4 regions of the Paenibacillus sp. IHBB 3054 genome follow, and region 2 is predicted to be linked to each of the others. Evidence: predicted binding sites of a transcription regulator. Region 2 holds the regulator's gene; each other region holds the start of a gene.
The links. The regulator Rex, encoded in region 2, represses fermentation and respiration genes when NADH is low (regulators of the CRP and FNR family bind a similar motif). The targets are predictions, from matches to a motif close to TTGTGAAATATTTCACAA.

Region 1 (5,640 bases), on a different contig from region 2:
CACCTTGCCGGCTGCTTTCAGACCTTGCAAATCCTCTGCTGTATCGCTCGTCATTCTTTTAACATTCCTCTCGCTCTATAAGATGTACTTGATATTTATTATTTCGGTATAGATTGTTAACTTCTTCATTAATAATGTATTCCTGATACACTTCGCCGAACACTAGCTTCATCTTGAGGTGTGTGCTGACGCCCGATGGCTCTGAGGATTTCTTCCGTTTATTCAGGCATCGCCATGAGCTTGTTAGATGAAGTATCGGTAATAATATGTACCCTACAATTATAACAGTCTTCAGGTGTAGAGTGAAATGTCCGTGCATTGGTCTCCCTCATCCAATCTTCAGCTCCGCACATCAAAAAAAGACCGGTCCGCTATAAAATAACGGATCGGTCCCTGAACACGCTCAGATGGGATAGCTTTAACAAAATAAATAGGCGCTCTAGTTAATTGCTCCTACCGCTTTCAGCCAGGCTTCGGCAATAAGGGCATGTCCGGCCGAAGAAGGATGCACGCCATCCCCTGCCCAGAACGCTGGCTCCGCTTTAACGGAAGCCGCAGCGAACAGGCCGTCGAGCGGAACCAGCGGGGCCCCGTACTCACGTGCCAATTCACGCACAACATGGATTTTGGGATCCAAATCCTGACGCCAGTTCTTGCGGTCTTCCGGCACAGGCAGTACGAACGGCTCAATCAGCACCAGCTTGGCATCCAGCGCACTCATTGTACGCTCGATCAAATCACGATAAGCGGCTTCAAACTCGGCAGCAGTAGTTTCCTGGCCGGAGTCAAAGCGGCGCCAGGTATCATTAATCCCGATATAAATGGACACCCATGTCGGCTTCAAGTCCAGGCAATCCTTATCCCAGCGCTGCTGCAAATCCGTAATGCGGTTGCCGCTGATTCCCCGGTTAATGAACGTCAGATTCTTCTCCGGATACTGCAGCCCGAGACGTGCGGCGGCCATCATTGCATAACCTACGCCCAGTGATGAAGCGTCTTCATAATTGCGCCCACAATCGGTGATACTGTCACCCTGGAACAAAATGATATCGTTTTCTTTAAATCCCATGTTTAAATCCTCCTATAAAACCACTGAATGGTATAAACATATTCCATTATATCAAATAGAATTTCTCCGGACACCCTCAATTATGGTAGGATTTCAAAGCGCACTACGCATTGTGAACTTATTTAATTTCATTCCCAGTTATTAACTATGTAATTCAGCACAGAAAAAAATCCCCTTCCAGCACTCGCACCTCAAAAAAAATCAGGTGTTTTCGGGTAACTAAAAGGGGATCCTATGAACTGGCTTCCAGCAAAGCTGGCTAATGAATATTAATACGCCAGACTGAACAAACCTTTGATATGTGTCAGATAACGGATGTTGCTTGCTTCTTTCATCATCGTTGCAGGCAAGCCTTTCAATGGCGTTGAGTTGCCGCCGATAATAGCAACCCCGTCTTTACGGCCCAGGCTGGCGAGTGTGCCCGAATTGACCGGACTAAAGGTATCCAGCGATTTATTGTTCAGGTGAGCATACAGATTATAGCCAATCAGCTCACCCATCTGCCAGGCGATTTGTGCAGTCGGCGGATAAGGACGGCCGTCCGGAGCAAATACAACAGCACTGTCACCGGCAACAAATACATCGGGATGCGATGTGGATTGCAGGAACTCATTTACCGTTGCACGTCCACGGTTAACTTCAAGACCGGATTCACCGATCAGCGGATTTCCTTGTACACCACCGGTCCATACGAACGTGTTGGCCACAATTTTCTGGCCATCCTTCAGATCAATGGTGTTGCCCTCCACATTGGTAACGGCAAGACCGGTCAAGAATTGTACGCCGCGTGCAGCAAGACTTGATGTAGCGCGTTCGATCAGGTGATCGGGCAGTACCGGGAGAATCTTTGGACCTGCTTCCACGAGCAGCAGCTTGATCGCTTTTTGATCCACCCCATAACGTTTGGTGAGCTTCGGCAGCACGTCGGCAATTTCACCTACAAGCTCAACACCCGTCAATCCGCCACCGCCGATTAGAATCGTCGCGTCAGCTTCATTGCCGGTTTTTGCGTACTCACGGATCCGGTCTTCGATATGACCGTGAATTTTATTGGCGTCGGCAGCCGATTTCAATACCATGCTGTATTGTTCAAGTCCCGGAATTCCAAAATAAGCCGTCGTGCTGCCAAGGCCCGCAACAAGGGCGTCGTAAGTAAGATTCGTGCCATCCGAGAGCGCAATTTGTTTGCTTTCAACGGAGAAGGATTTTACTTTGGCAATTTTAAGATCAATGTCTTTACCGGCAAAAAGCTTCGCCAGCGGCATAGCAACAGCTTTCTCTTCCACGCTGCCTGCGGCAAGACGATGCAATTCGGTAATAATCTGGTGGGTTGGATACTGGTTGACAACTGTGATCTTTGCTTCAGCCTTGCTCATATATTTGCGCACAGTCAAGGCACTCAGCAATCCGCCGTAACCTGCTCCTAGAATAACGATATGTTTTGACATATGATGTTTCCTCCGTCCTTACGTATGAGATTAGAATTAATTATTTCTGCTGGCTGCGTTCGCCGCTGACTTGCAGGTAAGCATTCATAAAGCGGAGAAGCTTCTGAACCTGCGGATCCTTAATCATCTTCATCATTCCGAACACGCTGATCGTCTCGGTGCTTTCATTCGCCCGGTCTTTCGCCTCGATCACAGTAGCCGCCATATTTTTGACGGAACCTACTACCGGCTCGGCAATTTCTTTAATAGCGCCCACTGTATCATTCTTAAGTACTTCATCGGATGCAACCGACTGTACAAAGTCCATAGACTTCGTTAATACACCTACAAGCTGTGTAAGCTGCGGCAACTGTTCTATCAAGGTGGTTAAAGATTCCTGAACTTCCGACTTCAAAAGCTGATCCAGAACATCCTCTTTGGTTAAAGAGGCTTTCGGTGCTTCCTGTTCAGGAGTGGTTTGCGTAATTGTTTCTGACATTGTTGGACTCTCCTCTGCATTAGCTTGTAACACTTGATAATAGTCAATTCAATAACCCATGCGTCTATTATAACACCCATTATGTAATAAACGTCACAATCTTTTTGCCTTTATAACCTTATTTTGTGATTATAATCACTTCTTTTCTATCGTTTTTATTAATTATCTTCTATTTGAACTTAATTTCACGATTTAGTGTAATACATCATTGACGATTCTCAATTGCCGTGCTATCTTAAGCTAGTAACCATTAGTAAGTTAGTTTATTTACATAAGTTATTGATATTTATTAACTATCAATTTTATAAACATTTGGAGGTATTTATCATGAGTACTTTTACAGATTTGGTGCAATCCCGCAGATCAGCTATGAATTTCGTGGAAGGGATCAAGATCCCGCAAAACGAGCTGGAGGACATGTTCTCTCTCACCCGGCTCGCCCCTTCAAGCTACAATTTGCAGCATACACATTACAAGGTGATCAGCGATCCGGCACTGAAGGAGGAAATCCGCAAAGGTGCTTATAACCAATATAAAATCCACACGGCTTCCGCCGTTATTATCGTGCTAGGAGACAAGCTTGCCTATCAGCAGGCACCGGAAATTTACAGCGGACTGAAATTACTTGGCGCTATGAGCCAGGAGGAATATGACAACACCATTCAATCCATTAACGATGCTTATGAAGGAAATGATGCTTTCCAGCGTGATGAAGCTATTCGCAACGCCTCCCTGTCTGCCATGCAGTTCATGCTGATTGCCAAGGATAAAGGCTGGGATACCTGCCCGATGATCGGCTTTGATCCCGATGCCATCAAGGCCACCCTCAATATCCCGGACCATCTTGTGCCGGCTCTGATGATAACCATCGGCAAAGACTACCAACGCAAGATCAGACCACGCGGCTACCGCAAGCCGGTGAATGAGTTTGTTGAATTCTTCTGAAATGGACCCTTTCAATCTGCAAAAAGGCCTTGCCGCAATATCGCGGCAAGGCCTTTTGTGATAATAACAACCGGTTAAATCCTAGACTCTGCGGAAACGCCAGAGCACGCTCTGGAAATCACCGTGCAGATTCGGCAATGGCAGCCCCGCATACATAAGATGATCTCCTCCGTACACGCCTCCGCCTTCCAGCCACTCATAATCCGCTTCGGGATCCAGTCCTTTCAGGCGCAGATAATACAGCGAATCATTGGGCTCGGCCAGTGTCCGGGCATACACGACCACAGCCTCGGATTTATCTTCAGCCGCAATCAGCCATGCGGTCTCGTTGCCTTCAAACGGGCTGAGCAGTCTGTACTGCTCCCCGAACTGCACCAGCGGCCGCAGCTCCTTGTAGAGCACTACCTGTGCTTTTACCGTTTCCTTCTCTTCTTCCGTAAACTTTGTCAGATCCAGCTCATAGCCGAAATTGCCTGACATCGCGACATGTCCGCGCAGTTCAAGAGAAGTATTGCGGTGTACCTGATGGTTCGGCACGGCCGAGACATGGCTGCCCATGGAGCTGAGCGGATAGACGATGCTTGTTCCGTACTGGATTTTGAGTCTGCTGATCGCATCGGTATTATCGCTTGTCCAAGTCTGCGGCATATAATAGAGCATTCCCGGATCGAAGCGCCCTCCCCCGCCGGAGCAGCTCTCAAACAGGACATCCGGAAACTCCGAGGTAATCCGTTCAAGCACTCCATAAAGACCGAGCATATAACGGTGCGCCGTTTCCCGCTGTCTTTCCGGCGGCAGCAGCGCGGAGCCAATTTCGGTCATATTGCGGTTCATATCCCATTTCACATAGGAGATTGGCGCGCTGCGCAGCACATCGGCTATCCTGTCGCCGATCGCCTGGCAGACATCCTCACGGGAGAAATCGAGCACAAGCTGCATCCGTCCTTCTGTTCTGCGGCGGTCCGGCACATGCAGGCACCAATCGGGATGCCGGGTGTACAGTTCGCTGTCCGGAGAAATCATCTCCGGTTCGAACCAGAGGCCAAATTGTAGACCCAGCCCGTTTACACGCTTGGCCAGATCATCCAATCCCTCCGGCAGCTTATTCGCGTCCACGAACCAGTCCCCCAGCGAGCTGCGGTCATCATTGCGGTGACCGAACCAGCCGTCATCCAGCACAAACAGCTCCAGTCCAAGCTCGCTGCCGGCACGGGCGATGTCTTCAATCTTGTCGGCGGTGAAATTGAAATAAGTCGCTTCCCAGTTATTGACGAGTACTGGCCGGGTACGGTCGCGGTGGGTGCCGCGGCTCAGCCGGGTACGGTACAGCTTATGATAGGTCCGTGACATCGAACCGATGCCATCCGCCGAGAAGACCAGTACGGCTTCGGGAGTCTGGAACGCCTGTCCCTGCTCCAGCAGCCAGTTGAAGTCGAAAGGATTAACCCCGATGGATAAGCGGGTTGTCTTGTACGGCTCAACCTCAGCCTGTGCGCTAAATCCGCCGCTGTAAACCAGGCTGACGCCATATACCTCGCCATGGTCTTCATCCGCACCTTTGGACAGCAGGGCGATAAATGGATTCTGCGCATGGCTACTCGCACCCCGGCGGCTCTCGATACCCTGCATGCCGGAAGCAAGCGCTCTGCGTTCCACATATCGCTCCCTCGCCCAGGACCCGGACAAATGAAGCATATCGT
Region 2 (5,640 bases):
AAAATTGTTCGGATCCAAATAGGCGGCAAGCTGGCTGCACACTTCCTGAGCTTTTGCATACAGCCCTGCGCTCTTTGCTTCGATCACAATAACCAGTTTTTTGCGGTTTCCCTGGAACAAGGACAACGTAATATCGCGCCTTATTTTATTTGCTCCTGCCGCAAGCATTTCTGCATCCACCTGAACAAAATCATAATCCTCTTTGAAAGCCGGAGTGTCTCCGGGGTTCCGGCGGTTTAACTCTTTTAGCAGCAACCGGATCAACTTGGGATACCTTGAAAAAAGGTAGGCAAGCCCTTTCGTTTGTTTGGTCTCCGTATCCCCGTTTATCAAATCAAAAAAGGTAGAATGGTAGTCCGTTCTGCCCTCCTGGTAAAGCCTCATCATCGTTTTCAAACGTATCTCTCCACCTGTTCAAGGAACATGTAATTTAATCCTCAGAATCACTGTTTCATTCCAATGATAATATAAATTTCACAAAATGTCAGAGTTATCCTTTATAAAAAACCGCCTTAAACTCAACTTTCTTGATCCAGTTTCAGAATTTTCATAAGATTTACCGATCCGGCATAGAACGCAACTGCGGTGAATGTTTGGACTTCCGGCCGCTGTTGTCTACAGATTTCTTGATTTATACCGCTATTTGCGGTTGAAATCCGTAGACAAAGGCGGTCGCTATCGCTCCTACAGTTCCAAACTTCCCCTCCGCTGCTTTTGCCTCTAGGTAGTTCTTTAGTTCAACTTATTAGCATATTATGCAAAAAAAGCGGACAAGCGCTGTCCGCCTTGTCCGCTTTTTTTGTTATTGCACCCTGCCTCTACTTGCTCGGCAAAGTATATCCATCACCGATTGCTGTACCATCCGCAAAACGGAAGAACTTGTAATAATAACGTCCTTCCTGCTTGTAAAAAAGCTGCCAGGCGTATTCTCCATTATATACACCCGGAAGCAGCCGTTTAATATCGATGCCGGGCAGCTGGGAGGCTATAATGGAGCGGATTTGCTTCTCCGAGGTTCCTTTGGCCAGCTCTTCCGCATAAACTCCGTTATCGCCCCCGGCCGGCTTGCCGTCCACGGTGAACCGTACCCACACCATTAGATCCGTACCGGCTTTATTTTTCCCGGTCAGCACCCAGTACACCGAATTTTCGTCCCATACCGATTTCTGCGCCTTGGATATCTCAGTAAGTCCCGCCCGGGTCTTGGCAACTTCTTTGGCCGCGCTGCGTTCATTCCATTGGTCCTTCATGATATAGGCATAAAATTGGCTTAGACCGAACAGAATGAGCAGAAACAGAGCGATCCCCAGCAGAAGCCATTTTTTCCTTTTCCTCAAAATGCAGCTTCCTTTCCTTAATATATGAAACGTCATAAAGTCAACTGCGGCAGTCGAATTAACGCTTCAGCAGCCCTTCAAAAGTTTCTTGCGCCTTGCGGCGGATTTCTTCCTCGTCCAGTGTCAGGCACTGACCATGCTTCACAACCTGCTTGCCGTTCACCCAGACATGCTCGACATCCTTGGCGCTGGCCGAATACACGGCGTGGGAGAGCAAGTCGCTATGCGGCAGTAGATGAGGCTGGTCGATATCAATTGCAATAAAATCAGCCTTCATCCCTGCTGAAAGGCGGCCCACCTGGTTCAGGAAGATTGATTCCGCCCCGTATTGCGTGGCCATCAGCAGCGCTTCCGGTGCCGGAACTGCGGTAGGATCGCCGCTGACTCCCTTATGGATCAGTGCTGCAAGCCGCATTTCCTCGAACATATCGAGATTATTGTTGCTTGCCGCCCCGTCCGTACCCAGTGAAACTTTGACTCCGGCTCTCAGCAGCTCAGGCACCCGTGCAACACCGCTGGCCAGCTTCAGGTTGCTGCCCGGGTTATGGGACACACCCACCTTGTGGCGGGCGAGGATTTCGATCTCCTCATCGTTCAGGTGGACACCATGGGCGATTAAGGACGGGCGGGTGAACATCCCCAGCTTCTCCAGGTGCGCTACAGGACGCAGGCCGTAATCAGCGGCATTCTGCTCCACTTCACGCAGCGTTTCCGACATATGCGTATGCATCGGCAGGTCCAGGTCATGTGCAGCCTGCACAAACCGCATGAAAAAGTCCGGAGGACAAGTATACGGGGCATGCGGTGAAATCATGGTTGTAATTCTGCCGTCAGCCTTGCCGTGCCAGTTGCGGGCGAACGCAACAGCTTCCGCAAGCTTCTGGTTCTGCACCTCTTCAGGACACAGACCAATAACACCGCGCATCAGCACCGCACGGATGCCGGAGTGTTCGACCACTTCGGCCACCCGGTCCATATGATCATACATATCCAAAAAGGTGGTTGTGCCGCCTTTCAGCATCTCCAGAACGGATAAGGAAGTGCCCCAGTAGACATCATCTCCGGTAAACTTCTCCTCCATTGGCCACATTTTCTCCTGCAGCCAGGCTTGAAGGACCATATCATCCCCGTAGCCGCGCAGCAGCGACATCGCAGCATGACCATGGGTGTTGACCAGACCCGGCATGAACAGCAGCCGGCTGCCGTCGAGCGTCACTGTGCCTTCTTCAATAACGGGCTTCTCTTCCCCTATGTATGTGATCAAATCATTTTCTATAGTCATATAACCGCTCAAGACAGGCTTCTCGCTTCCGGGAACCAGAAAACGTCCGTTTGCAATTACCATCTTATTGCTGCTCATCTGTAATTCCTTCCTTTCCATCATGTAAATAATACGCCAGACTTTGCAGGTCAGTCGTAAAGTCGGCAGCATGAATCCGGATGGTTGCAGGTGTCTTCAGAATGACCGGTGCAAAATTCAGGATCGCCTCGATGCCCGATTCTACCAGAATATCAGCCACATTCTGTGCTTCGCTGTCCGGTACAGTAATGATCCCGATCCGGATTCCCTGATCGCGGATGGTCTGACCCAGCTCCTCCATCGGCTGTACCGTAAGAGAGTTGATATTTTGTCCAATCTTGGGAGCGTAAGAATCAAATACAGCAGTGATTTTCATGGTATCCTTCAGATAAGCATTGTAATTGGACAAGGCATGACCGAGGTTACCGGCACCTACCAGGGCCACATTGATTTGTTGATCCAGCTTCAGAATGTGACGGATCTTTTCGATGAGATAAGACACGTCATATCCAATGCCTTTTCTGCCGAAATCACCAAAATAGGCCAGATCCTTACGAATCTGCGCCGGATTAAGGTCCAGCTTCTGCCCGAGTTCCTGAGAAGAAACGGTTGAGATTTCACGCTTTTGGAGATCGTTCAGGAAACGCAGGTACACTGGGAGTCTGCGAACGACGGCCTCCGATATTTTATCCGATTTCATATTTTCTCCTCCTAATTTAGAATTGCACTGACGCGATATCGTATGACAACCACGTGCAGTGCCCGCTCCGCGAACGGGACACAGCCTATGGTACAAAGAGATGGGGAAAATTTATAAACAATGACAGATTAGGAAACGCCGCCCTCTTCAAGCCATTCCGCAATCCGCGGAACCATCTGATCGGTAAGCATGTGCTCCATCTTCGGACCAGGGAGTGAATACAGGAAGTACTTCCCGTAATAAGCTTCGATGACCCTGGTATCATATACAATAACAATTCCCCGGTCCTGCGCTGTGCGAACCAATCGTCCAAAACCCTGTTTGAAGCGGATCACTGCTTGTGGAACAGACATTTTCATAAAAGGATTCTTCTTCTGGGCCTGCAGAAGCTCCGCTTTTGCCTCGGCCAGCGGATGATTCGGCGGCTGAAACGGCAGCCTTACAATCGCAAGACAGGTCAGCGCCTCGCCAGGGATGTCGACTCCTTCCCAGAAACTGCTTGTTCCAAGCAATACCGATGCAGAGCTGTCCTGAAAACGCCGGATCAGCTTGCTGCGGCTGCCTCCTTCCACACCCTGGCCCAGAACCGTAATGTCCTGGGAAGCCAAGGCCTCTTTCAGCGGATCATAAACCTGGCGCAGCATTTTGTAGGAGGTGAACAGCACCAGCATCCGCCCCTTGGTCGCCGCCGCCGCTTCAGCCAGCGAATGCACCAGCTTGTCTACAAAACGCGCATCGCCTACGCTGCCCTTAACACTGGGGAAATCGCGCGGGATGACAAGCAGCGCCTGTTCACGGTACTTGAACGGTGAAGGCAGCAGCGCTGTCATGAGACGCCCTTGCTCTGAGGCTTCAGAAAGACCAAGGTTGTCAATCATGAACTGAAAGGACTTGTCGACCGATAACGTGGCCGAGGTCAACACTATGCTCTTCTTCTTGTCGAAGAACAGATCCTTGAGCTGGCTGCTTACATCGACAGGCACAGCGTAGAGCTGAAGCGACTTGCCCCGGTAGTTGCCGCTCCCTTCCATCCAGTACACGATATTATCGTCACTGAGACCCATAAAGAAGCGGATTTGTTCCCGGATGGATGCCAAATCCTTGAACAAGCCTCCGATATCGGTCACCAGGCTGTCCGAAGACGACTGACTCTCCGTATCGCGCATCTCACTGAGCATTTTGTCACCTCTGCGGATGATGTCGCTCAAGGCTAAGTGGAGCGTATTCTCCAGCGCCGCCAGCTCTTCCCAATCTTTGGGCTTGCTGCCGGGAAGCAGGCGTGTGACCAGCTGGCCGGCTTCACCTGCCGCTGCATCGCTTCGTTCGGGCAATAGACCGAACAGCTTGTCGCTCAGTGTATCCCAAGTTTCCTTTACGGTAAGCAGGTCGGGATAGATTTTATCGATTACGCCGCTCCACTCCGAAGCCTGCTCACTGCCCGAGGACTGCAGAGTCTGGCGCAGTGCCGGCAGCTGGCCGCTGCGGCTGTCTTTATACAGCCTTGTAAGCGTATGAGCTACAGTGAAATACTTCATTTGCATGCCCAGATGCTTGCCGGCTACATCCTCCAAATGATGGGCCTCGTCAATGACAAGATGCTCATAAGCCGGAAGCAGCTGGTGCCCGGCCTTGACGTCTGCGAACAGCTTGGAGTGATTGGTAATGACCACATCGGCAATCCCTGCTTCATGTTTGGCCCGGTGGTAGTAGCATTTGCGGAACCACGGACAGGAACGGCCCAGACATGAATCGGTATCACTGGCTACTGTCTCCCAGAAATCCCCGCCGCGACCGCTCAAATTCAGCTCCTCATCGTCACCCGATTCCGTCTGGGTAAGCCATACGATCATCTGCGCTGCCGTAAGCGCTTCTTCCCGGGGACTTACGAAGTCCTTTTTATTTATTTTATGTTCAAACTTGCGCAGACACAAATAGTGCCCTCTCCCCTTGAATATCGCAGCCTTAAACGGGAAAGGCACAACACTGGTCAGAAGCGGGATATCGCGTTCGCGCAGCTGATCCTGAAGATTGATGGTATGGGTGCTGACCATAACCTTCTGCCCGGTACGTACGCTCTGATAAATAGCCGGCAGCAGATAACCGAGCGATTTGCCGGTGCCGGTGCCTGCCTCGATCAGCAGGTGCTTGTCCTCCCGAAGGGCTGTATTCACTTCGCCAATCATGATCTCCTGGGCTTCCCGGCTTTCATATTGTGGAAGCGTATCCTTAAGCCGTTTGGTTACCTCGGCCATATAATCCTCAAAGGATACATTCTCCACAGGATTGCCAACACCTTCTTCTCT
Region 3 (5,640 bases), on a different contig from region 2:
GTAAATACAGCAGCAGGAGACGGCGCGGCTGTTGAAGCTTCCGTTCCATCAGCCTCCAATACCTCTGCTGTTACCGTATCCCGGTCGATAATGTCTTTCATCGCTTCACCGGCTTCCTTGCCATCCAGCGTAGCATGGAAGTCCGCACCGACCAGCCGGACCGGCAGGAAATATTCCGGCGCCAGGATCAGAATCGTTAACCCGGTAACCAGGGTCATCTGCTCATTGACCAGCCGCAGGCCCAGGCTTACAGCTACTGAGGCCACAGATAACATCGTGAAGAAGTCCATCGCGAAGGAAGACAGAAAAGCTACACGCAGCGTACGCATTGTAGCCGAACGATAGCGGTCACTGACCTCGGCAATACTGTCACTATGACTGCGGCTGCGCCCGAGAAACTTCAGCGTCTCCAGCCCGCGCAGCGAATCGACAAAATGATTGGACAGCGTCCAGTAGGACTTCAGCTGGCGGTCCATTTGCTTGCGGGCGGTCATTCCGATCAGAATCATAAAGACGATAATAATCGGCATCGTCAGGGTAAGAATAACTCCGCTCGACGTATCCAGAGTATAGATGTATACCAGAAGCAAGGCCGGTGTTACCGCCATCCCTACCATCCGCGGAATAATAAGCTCTATATAGGTGCGGAACTTCGTTACCCCTTCAAGCACAAGCGTAACCAGATTTCCCGTTCCCCGGTCGCCCGCCAGCCTCGGTCCCAGCTGGAACAGCTTGTCCATCATTTGTCTCCGCATACTGCTGCCGGTGTTCTCCGCGAAGCGGTAAGAGAAGCGGCTCATCAGCATGGCACAGGCATGGCGTGCGAGAAACGCAAGAAGGAACAAGAGCATTGTCGCCCCTTGTTCCTTCAGCGGTTCTCCCGCAAACAGCGCAGAGACTACTTCTGCCAGCGATTTGGCCAGCAGAAGAATGGACAGGCTTTGCACCAGGGTAAGGAAGCCTACGATCAGAAAGACCGGCTTAACTCCTTTGTACCCAAGCAAATTTTTATCCATTAGTATTCAAGATGCTCCTTCTCGTGAACCCGTTTGTGGAAGATGAAATAACTCCAGATCTGATAACCCAGCACAAACGGCAGCAGCGTCAGCGCCACAATCGACATCACCTTCAGTGAATACTGGCCCGAAGCCGCATTGGTGATGGTCAGATTAAACGCCTCATCAATAGAGCTGATCATAACCCGTGGGAACAGTCCCACAAATATCGACAGCACCGACAAAGCCATAACCGCTCCGGTCATCCCGAATGCCCAGCTGTCTTTCTTCTTGGTCATGAAATAGCCGGACAGAACGAAGGCGGCAATGCCAAGAATCACTAATACCAGCAGCAGTGCACCACGTTGTTCAAACACATCTGTCATATAGTAAGTCATAATTACAAAAGCAACCAGCAGCGCAGCCAGAGGGAACAATAGCTTCTGCGCCAGTTTGCGCGCACGGACCTGCAGATCGCCAACCGTACGGAGCGTCGTGAACATCAGGCCATGCACCAGGCAGAGCATCACTACAGTAATCCCTGCGACTACGGTATACACATTCACGATGTCGAAGAATCCGGCATACATCTGCATGTCACCGTCAATCGGCAACCCTTTAATGAAGCTCGCGAACACTACTGCCAGCAGGAACGGCGGAAGGAAGCTGCCGAAGAAGATGCAGGCGTCCCAGGTTCTTTTCCAGGCCAGTGAATCGCGTTTGCCTCTGAATTCAAAGGCGACACCGCGGGCAATCAGCGCCAGCAGGGCAAAGACAAACGGGATATAGAATCCGCTGAACAGCGTTGCATACCAGTTGGGGAAAGCAGCGAACATCGCGCCCGCACCCGTCAGCAGCCATACCTCATTCGCATCCCAGAACGGTCCGATTGAGTTGATCAGCACCCGGCGTTCCGTATCATTCTTGGCCAGGAACTGCGTTTCCATTCCTACGCCGAAGTCGAAGCCTTCCAAGAAGAAAAATCCGATAAATAATACCGCAATCAGCACAAACCACAATTCATTAAGAGAAAGCATGCGATCCCTCCTTATTATATGGATCATGCGACTCACCGTGATCGTTATCCATGGCATAAGGGCCTTTTTTGATAACTTTGATGAACAATCCGATCAGTACCGCTCCCAGAATAGCGTAGATCGCCGTAAAGGAGATCACCGAGAACAGCACCTGTCCAGCCGATATATTAGGAGACACACTGTCTTCTGTCGTCATTAATCCGAATACCGTCCAAGGCTGACGTCCGATCTCTGTCATTATCCAGCCTGCAGTATTGGCAATTGGCGGAAGCAGCAGCCCCCAGAACATGAACCGCATAAACCAGGTGTTCGGACGGTCCATCTTTTTGCGCCACATCAGATACATCGCATACATGCCGAGCACAATCATCAGCGTGCCTGCGACCACCATGATCCGGAAGCTCCAGAACGTCGTACGCACAGGCGGGATATAATCTCCCGGGCCGTACTTTTGTTCATATTCCGCCTGCAGCGTGTTCATCCCTTTAACTTCACCGGAGAACTTACTGTAGGACAAGAAACTCAGCATATAAGGAATCTTGATTTCCCCGGAGTTTGATTTATTGTCAGGATCGATAAAAGCACTGGCTGTCCAAGCCGCAGGGTCACCACTGTCCTCCCAAAGGGCTTCCGTAGCTGCCATCTTCATCGGCTGCGTCTCTACCAGATACTGCGCTTGGGCATGACCTGCAACGGCTACACCCATGGAGGAGACAATGCCGACAATCGCCGCAATTTCGAACGATTTTCTAAAGAAAGGTACATCCTGCTTCTTGAGCATTTTATAGGCACTGATACCCGTTACCAGAAATGCCCCTGTAGCGTAAGCCGCGAGCACCGTATGCGGGAATTCCACCAGCAATTGTCCGTTTGTAATCAAAGCCAGGAAATCATTCATTTCGGCCCGGCCATTATTCATCGCAAAACCAACAGGGTGCTGCATAAAAGAATTGGCTGCGAGAATCCAGAATGCCGATAACATCGTTCCCAGCGCTACCATCCAGATGGACAGTAAATGAATCTTCTTGGAGACTTTGTCCCAGCCGAAAATCCATAAGCCGATAAATGTAGACTCCAGGAAAAACGCCAGCAGCGCTTCAATAGCAAGTGGAGCCCCGAATACATCCCCGACAAAGCGGGAATAATCGGACCAGTTCATTCCAAACTGGAATTCCTGCAATATCCCTGTTACTACCCCTACTGCGAAGTTAATGAGAAATAGCTTTCCCCAAAACTGCGCCATTCTTTTGTACTCATCGTTGCCTTTTCGGACATACATCGTCTCCATGATCGCGATCAAGAGTGCAAGTCCAATAGATACCGGTACAAAGAAGTAATGAAAGATCGTCGTCGACGCAAATTGTATACGTGACAGCATAACTGTATCCATGTTTCTTCCCCTTTCTTCTCCCCATTCGTTATGTCTATTCTGTCAAAAATTTAAGGCTCAAAGTGTGATAATTATCACATTATACACCCGGATTCGGGCTAAAAAACAATAAATTTGTGACAAATATCACAATATTACGTTCAGAAAGCAAAAAAAATAAGACGGTTTTACCGTCTTGGATTTGTTCGTCGTTCTATAGAAAGCTTGACTCATAAAGGCATTGGTTAGGTAATCGAAATACCCTTCTTCAGCGATTTGAGATCGCCATTAGAATTAAGCAATTGCGGCAGCATCTTCATGCTGCGAACCATTGGGGCATGACAGAGACGGCAAGAAGGCGCATGTTCAAATGCGAAATTATCCCTCATCCATCCGTTGCATCCATCATTGGTACAGGCCCAAATTGCGGTATTTTCTTCCGGTACTTCCTCTAAAGGCTTCTTCCGGTAGTTCATTGCCGTTCCTCCCTTCCTTTATGTTACAAGTTGAGAAACAAGTAAAAAAGCATCCAATTATACTCTTTCTAAGATGCTTACAAATCCTTCATTTGCAGTTGCTCTACTTCAAGATCATGTTGTGGTTTCATGATGATATAGCAGTTGATCTTATAAAAAAAGACCGTCCCAACTTGCAAAAGCGGGGACGGTGCTTCTATTATTACAGTTTTACAACGTTTTCGGCTTGTGGTCCGCGGTTGCCTTGAACAACGTTGAATTCAACGCGTTGGCCTTCGTCCAAAGTTTTGAAGCCGTCGCCAGTGATTGCGCTGAAGTGAACGAATACGTCGCTTCCGCCTTCAACTTCGATGAAACCGAATCCTTTTTCTGCGTTGAACCATTTAACTGTACCTGTTTGCATGTGTGTTACCTCCACAAATTTAAATTAATATGTTCTTTTTATCTTCAAACAAAGAAAAAATTCACACATTGAAAAAGGTTGTATTTGCATTGACAGCCCTTTTCAATACGAGAATTAGGTATCAAATGTATGATTAATCTCATGTTACCACACCGGAGTTACAAAGGCAAGCCAACATCCGAATATATCCGTATTTCCCCTTATAAGGTGTTGTTCCCAATGTAAGGGCTACCAGTCTTTATAAAAAGGGGGATTTGCATCCATATTAAGTAATATACCCAGATGATTTGACTTCGAAACGGATGCCGTCCTTAATTTTATAATAAGGACGGCTGGGCCGTCTCGCTTATCTTGACTGCTACATTATTATATACGGCTGATGCCGCTTTTATTCCTTTTGTTTTTCAAGAAGTTTCACCGTCACCTGTTTTACCTCTCCGTTGCGGTAATAAGTAATCTTCAGATCATCTCCGATTTTGGTGTGATCATACAGATACTTGCGCAGCGAAAGGGTCGATGTGATCGGTTCATTGTCAAACTTGGTAATCACATCATTGAACTGCAGTCCTGCATCCTTGGCCGGCCCTACCGCATCCAGCACAACTACTCCGTCTTTAACGGTGGTTGGCAGATTAAGCTCCTTGCGCTGGTCTTCTGCGAGCGGCACATAAGGGTTATTCAAATCCACGGAATACACTCCCAGATAAGAGCGGGCAATCTTCCCGTTTGCCTCAAGCTCACCCGCCGTTTCCATAACATGATTGGCCGGGATGGCAAAACCAAGTCCCTCCACGCCTGTATCGGAAATCTTCATTGTATTAATACCAATCACCTTGCCGTCCAGATCGACCAGCGCACCTCCGCTGTTGCCCTCGTTAATTGCAGCATCCGTCTGAATGACTTCTTGTTCCCAGTCATAGACACCATCCTGGTTTAGTGATACGGGAATGGTCCGTTCTGTGTAGCTGACAATCCCCGAGGTCAAGCTATCGCCAAGTCCCAGCGGATTGCCGATAGCAATGACTGTCTCCCCAAACCGCAGCTTGGAGGAATCACCAATCTGGGCGACTGTGGTAATACCTTTGGCATCAATGGAGAGCACTGCGATATCACTTACTTTATCCGTACCCACAAGTGTTGCCTTGCGTGTCTCACCATCCACCGTAACCACTTCCAGCTTGCCGAAGCCCTCAATCACATGATTATTGGTAATAATAAAGGCCTTGTTATCGTCCTTCTTATAGATCACTCCCGAGCCAAGTGCCGACTCGTCGAGAATGTTAAGTTCCTTGTTATCTTCTTTATGATTAATTATGCTCACAACCGCCGGTCGGACAAGAGCCGCAGCCTGAACAATCCG
Region 4 (5,640 bases), on a different contig from region 2:
TTTGATTTGGGATCATTATATTCATAGCTCCATTGAGCCATGTTGAGTATTTAAAAAACACGTATGCTTAATTTTAGATATAAAGAAGGCTTGGAAGGAGGAGTACCGCAAATGGAGAATGTAAATTCAAACAATAATATACTCATCGTGGATGGTGACAGGCAAGTCCGTAAGTTGCTGCGTGTTTATTTTGAACTTGAGAAATATAATATAGAGGAAGCCGAGCAGGGAGCAGAGGCGTTATATAAAGCGCTGAGAACCCGCTATATTATGGTTATATTAAACTGGCAGTTATCCGATACCAGCGGGGAAGAGCTATGCAGGCATTTCAAACTGATAGGAACCGCCCCGCTAATCATGTTTATTGGCAAAGCGGATGAGAACGAACGGATACAGGGATTTATGGCCGGTGCAGATGATTTTATTGACAGGCCTTTCAGTCCTAGGGAGGTTGTCGGACGAGCCAAGGCAATGATTGGCCGGTTTACAGGAGTTGTGGTGCCCCAGGGAGCTCAGTCGCATGAAGAGATAACGATATCCTCCATTACTATTGATCCCAGAGCAAGAAGAGTCACCGTGAAAGGGAAAGAAATTCACTTCACTCTAAAGGAATATGAGCTTTTCTATTTTCTGGTAAAGCATGAGGGAGAGGTCTTTTCCAGAGAGAATTTACTGTTAAAGGTATGGGGCGGAGATCATAAGAGATTCGCGGATCATCGTACAGTAGATACTCACATTAAACGGGTAAGACATAAGCTATCGGGCGCATTCTCTGAACGAAACGGACTCATTCAAACCGTATGGGGTTACGGATACATGCTGAGCTTTAAATCGATGTGAACATATCATTGAGGAGGGGAATATGCAAATGACCTATAAACAGATTAAATGGATGATTCTTTTAATTCCTACGTTTACGGTCGGGGTATGGGAATATATCAGGCATCAATTTTTATTACCTTATATTTCTATGGAATTAGGAAACTGGCTCACACCGTTGATAGTTTATCTGGTAAGTATGACCCTGCTTAATAAGATGTTTCGTATGCTGGAGCACATTCAGAAGGAGCTTGAGGTGGAACGTAACGCAACAACCGTGCTTGAAGCCAGAGAACAGCTGGCCAAGGAACTACATGACGGAATTGCGCAATCGTTATTTCTGCTCTCCGTCAAAGTAGACCGTCTGGAAGAACATGTAGTGGATAAAGATCGGCACCTCCATGACGTGCAACAGATCCGTAAAACAGTCCACGAGGTAAACCGTTATGTGCGCCAGGCCATAGCTGATTTAAAGTATGAGCCTATGGAAGAAAAATCAATTTTATCTCATGAATCTATGGAGTCTAAGTTGAAAAAGATGGTAGTGGACACTCCTGTGCAATTTAGTGTGAATTGGTCGATACCGGACAGTATGTTGTCCCCGAAAGAAAAAGTTGAACTGCTTGCCTGTGTTCGGGAGGCTGTCGTCAATATAGAGAAGCATTCAGGGGCTACACACGGCTGGATTGTGGGAGAAGGAGACCCGCACCGGTTCAAGGTTATGATTAAAGATGATGGACGGGGATTTGTAGACAACCCATTTATGTTTAAGGACCGTTTCGGATTAAATATCATGAAGGAAAGGGCGGAGGAGATGAATTGGAAAATGGAATTTCGTCGGGATCATTTGTACACTGCAGTAGAATTAATGAAAGAGGGTGAGGGCAAATGAGGCACACGCGTGTACTGGTTGTCGATGATCACATACATGCAAGGGAGGCTATTTGTGATATTTTGTCCCTTGACCCGAGCTTTGAAGTAGTTGGAGTAGTGACTAATGGACAGGAAGCCATAGAATTCACCGCAGAGTGGCTGCCGGATTTGATCCTGATGGATATCCAGATGCCCGGAATGAACGGGCTTGAGGCTACACAGAAAATCAAACTGATGTTCCCCTATGTGAAAATTGTAATGATAACAGTGTCAGATGACCTGATTCATTTGCTGGAAGCTTTAAAGCGGGGTGCCCAAGGGTATCTCTTGAAGAATCTTGCACCTTCAACCTGGATTGAATATTTGCACTCTATAGTCCATGAAGAAGCGCCCTTAAGCCGGGAAGTCGCCTATCAAATTTTGAAGGATGTCTCCTTAACTGCAGTCAAGGAGCCGCAGGTAAACTTAACTGCGAGAGAGCAGGATATTTTGAATGGGGTAGCCACGGGCTGGACGAACAAAGAAATTGCTGAGAATTATGGAATTTCGGAATACACGGTGAAGAATCACCTTAAGAATATTCTGCAAAAGCTGCAGGTACAGAATCGTGTGCAGCTTACACGCTATGCACTGGAAAAAGGACTTATTTCAGACGAGTATAATCGTCTGTAGTAAGTCCTTTTTATTGGTTTAAACAGAAACTTCGATAAGTATAAAATAATTATGAAATGACATATGTCACACTTCATTCATAAAATAGCGTGTTTTCACAAAAAAGACTCACTATAGAAGAAAGTTAGACACATTGCCCCCCTCGTTCGAGCCATACAGTGTTTCCCTAAAATCTTTATACTTGTGAAATAAAGCACAGCAGAGTGGAGAAAATAGCAAAGAGGTTCTAGATTTTGCTGGGCTTAATTCGGAAGATTGAGGGGGGAATGTATTCGTGATTATTGATACAGTGATGTGGAGTAAATGGTTAACAGGAATGACGTTAGCATTTCACACCATTTTTTCCACGACTGGTGTCGGTGTCCCATTGATGATAGCCATTGCCGAATTCGTCGGGATAAGAAAGAAAGACCATCATTACATTCTGATGGCCAAAAGATGGTCACGCGGATTTATTATTTCAGTAGCTGTTGGCGTAGTGACCGGAACGGCGATTGCCTTGCAGCTTGCGCTTGTCTGGCCGAAGTTCATGCAGTTAGGCGGGAACGTAATCGCACTCCCCTTATTTATGGAGGTTTTCGCCTTCTTTTTTGAAGCCATTTTCTTAGGGATTTATTTGTACACCTGGGGGCGGTTCCGCAACCCGTATATTCACTTGCTGCTGACGATTCCGATTGTCGCCGGGGCAGGCATGTCCGCAGTATTCATCACGACGGTGAACGGATTTATGAATCAGCCCGGAGGCTTTGTAATGGAAGCCGGGCAATTCACGGCAGTTAATCCGCTGCAGGTGATGCTCAATACGGCAACGCCTTCGAAGGTATTCCATGTCTTAACCTCTGCCTACTTGACGGGCGCTGCCTTGCTTGCGGGAATTGCGGCTTACACTATTCTGAGAAGGGGAGTCTCAGCCTACTCCAAGAAAGCCTTGAAGCTGATGATGACAGTTGTTGTGGCGTTCAGCCTGCTGACAAGCCTTGCCGGAGATATGTCAGCCAAGTTTCTGGCGGAGCATCAGCCGGAGAAGCTGGCGGCAGCAGAATGGCACTTCGAAACCGAACGCGGCGCAGATTTGATTCTGCTGGGCTGGCTTAATGCAGAGAACGAGATTCTGGGGGCGATTCACCTTCCGAAAGCGCTAAGCTTCCTGGCGTTTGGAGACTTTAACGCTGAGGTCACGGGTCTTGAAGAGTTCCCGCTTGACGAACACCCGCCGCTTATTGTCCACTATTTGTTTGATTTTATGGTTCTGAGCGGAATGGTTATATTGGGCATTGGACTGCTGTACTTCCTCTTCTTGTTCTGGAAGAAACGCAATGAGCTTAACAAGTGGTTGCTCAGATCCATTGTCTTTAGCACATTCCTGGCCTTCTTGGGCATTGAATTCGGCTGGTTCTATGCGGAGCTTGGAAGGCAGCCTTGGATTGTCCGTGGATATATGCGTGTAGAGGAAGCAGCCACAACATCGCCGAATGTGAGGATTCTCTTTTTCCTCTTCCTCCTTCTTTATGTTGTAATGGGGACGATGTGTGTCATCGTACTTAGACGCCTGTTCCACAATAATCCGCCAGAGGCCGAGCTGGACAAGCTGGCACAAGCATCTATGGAAAAAGGTGAGCAACTATGATCAGCTATGAGTTGGCAGGTATTTCAGTGCTTTGGATTTTTTTGTACGGCTACTTAATTGTAGCGTCTATTGATTTCGGGGCCGGATTCTTTGCCTTCTATGCCCGCTTGACGAAACAGGATCACCTGATTAACCGGCTGATATCCCGCTACCTGTCGCCAGTCTGGGAGATTACCAATGTATTCTTTGTCTTCTTCTTTGTGGGCATCATCGGATTTTTTCCCGACACGGCTTACTATTATGGCTCTGCGCTGCTTGTTCCCGGAAGCATCGCTGTGATTCTGCTGGCTATTCGCGGCTCCTTCTATGCTTTTCAGAACTATGGCTCCAAGCAGAACATTGTATATCTGTTTTTATACGGGGCCACAGGTTTGCTGATTCCGGCTTCTTTATCGGTGGCACTGACGCTTTCTGAGGGCGGTTTTATTATAGAGAATAGCGGAACTGTCACATTAGCCTATTGGACGCTTTTGAGAAGTCCGTTGTCATGGAGCATTGTAGCATTGGCCATCGTGTCGGTGCTGTTTATCAGCAGCTCGTTCTTGGCCTACTACGCTTCAAGGGCGGAGGATCAGTCCGCGCTCAAGCTGATGCGTACCTATGCCCTGTTTTGGAGCATGCCAACGATCATTGCTGCATTTACGGCATTTGTTTTTCTTTCCCAGCATAATGAGCGTCATTTTCATAACATGATGGATTTGTGGTGGCTGCTGGGTTCGTCCGTTGCCTTTTTCATGATTGCTACATGGCTGCTGTACAACGGTCGCCGCTACGGATTGGCCTTTATCTGTGTCATGCTGCAGTTTCTCTGTGCCTTTTTTGCGTACGGGATAGGGCAGTATCCTTATATCTTGGACCCATATATCACCATTCAAAGCGGTGCCACGAACGAATCAATGGGGATAGCGCTTGTGGTAGCCTTTATCGGCGGTCTGTGTCTGCTGGTCCCGTCTCTCATTCTGGTCTTCAGGTTATTCCTGTTTGATGCGGATTATGTAAAAGGCAAAAAATAAAGGAGGGGAGTTATCATGAAGAGGAGAACCGGTCTGATCTCAGAGTATATGTCTACACAAAGGAAACGTCGTGCTCTATTAGTAGGCTTCTCGCTTGCACTCGGTGTAGCCATAACATGCCAGGCCGCTCTGCTCGCGGAAGCCGTCGACAAGATTTTTGTAGAGCGCGTATCCGTTTCATCGGCGGCTGTTATCCTTGGCCTGTTACTGGCTGTCATGGCTGTGCGTACGCTGCTATCTTATGGAAACGGGTTAATCGGCTTGCACATGGCTGCTGATGCCAAGACAACGATGAGGGCCAGAGTGCTGCGGAAGATGACCCAAGCTTCTGTACCCTCGTCACTTCGCGGGCAAACGGGCGGCAAGGTAAGTGTGGCGCTGGATGCGGTGGATGAGGCAGACAGTTATTTCAGCCAGTACATGCCAAGAATGATGGAAGCTGCGATAATACCAATTCTGATATTAATCGTAGTCTTTACCCAGCACAGGAATTCCGGATTGATCCTGCTGTTTACCGCACCCTTTATTCCGATATTCATGATTCTTGTAGGGCTGCAGACCAAGAACAAGGCAGAGGAGAAATTTGCACAGCTCGCCGGATTCTCCGGGACCTTCCTCGACTCTCTTCAAGGGCTG

Region 1: ACQ76X_RS26085 (DUF1641 domain-containing protein) is a predicted target of Rex. The motif match lies at 3,077-3,094, and genes of this name have one in related genera.
Region 3: ACQ76X_RS31100 (cytochrome ubiquinol oxidase subunit I) is a predicted target of Rex. The motif match lies at 3,537-3,554, and genes of this name have one in related genera.
Region 4: ACQ76X_RS27370 (cytochrome ubiquinol oxidase subunit I) is a predicted target of Rex. The motif match lies at 2,546-2,563, and genes of this name have one in related genera.

Annotation. Positions count from the first base shown of each region.
Region 1 is NZ_JBOFBG010000032.1:37,995-43,634, reverse strand. Features, by position in the region: gene map (type I methionyl aminopeptidase) at 1-54, opposite strand, end outside; gene ACQ76X_RS26095 (SGNH/GDSL hydrolase family protein) at 440-1,069, opposite strand; gene ACQ76X_RS26090 (NAD(P)/FAD-dependent oxidoreductase) at 1,339-2,517, opposite strand; gene ACQ76X_RS26085 (DUF1641 domain-containing protein) at 2,558-2,995, opposite strand; gene ACQ76X_RS26080 (nitroreductase family protein) at 3,323-3,940, shown strand; gene ACQ76X_RS26075 (alpha-galactosidase) at 4,022-5,640, opposite strand, start outside.
Region 2 is NZ_JBOFBG010000001.1:279,462-285,101, forward strand. Features, by position in the region: gene ACQ76X_RS01465 (hypothetical protein) at 1-396, opposite strand, end outside; gene ACQ76X_RS01470 (cell wall elongation regulator TseB-like domain-containing protein) at 819-1,337, opposite strand; gene ACQ76X_RS01475 (amidohydrolase) at 1,396-2,697, opposite strand; gene ACQ76X_RS01480 (redox-sensing transcriptional repressor Rex) at 2,684-3,376, opposite strand; gene dinG (ATP-dependent DNA helicase DinG) at 3,466-5,640, opposite strand, start outside.
Region 3 is NZ_JBOFBG010000046.1:28,383-34,022, forward strand. Features, by position in the region: gene cydD (thiol reductant ABC exporter subunit CydD) at 1-1,016, opposite strand, end outside; gene cydB (cytochrome d ubiquinol oxidase subunit II) at 1,016-2,032, opposite strand; gene ACQ76X_RS31100 (cytochrome ubiquinol oxidase subunit I) at 2,019-3,422, opposite strand; gene ACQ76X_RS31105 (cold-shock protein) at 3,647-3,877, opposite strand; gene ACQ76X_RS31110 (cold-shock protein) at 4,080-4,280, opposite strand; gene ACQ76X_RS31115 (S1C family serine protease) at 4,669-5,640, opposite strand, start outside.
Region 4 is NZ_JBOFBG010000036.1:7,348-12,987, forward strand. Features, by position in the region: gene ACQ76X_RS27355 (response regulator transcription factor) at 112-840, shown strand; gene ACQ76X_RS27360 (sensor histidine kinase) at 869-1,711, shown strand; gene ACQ76X_RS27365 (response regulator) at 1,708-2,364, shown strand; gene ACQ76X_RS27370 (cytochrome ubiquinol oxidase subunit I) at 2,639-3,991, shown strand; gene ACQ76X_RS27375 (cytochrome d ubiquinol oxidase subunit II) at 3,988-5,004, shown strand; gene cydD (thiol reductant ABC exporter subunit CydD) at 5,020-5,640, shown strand, end outside.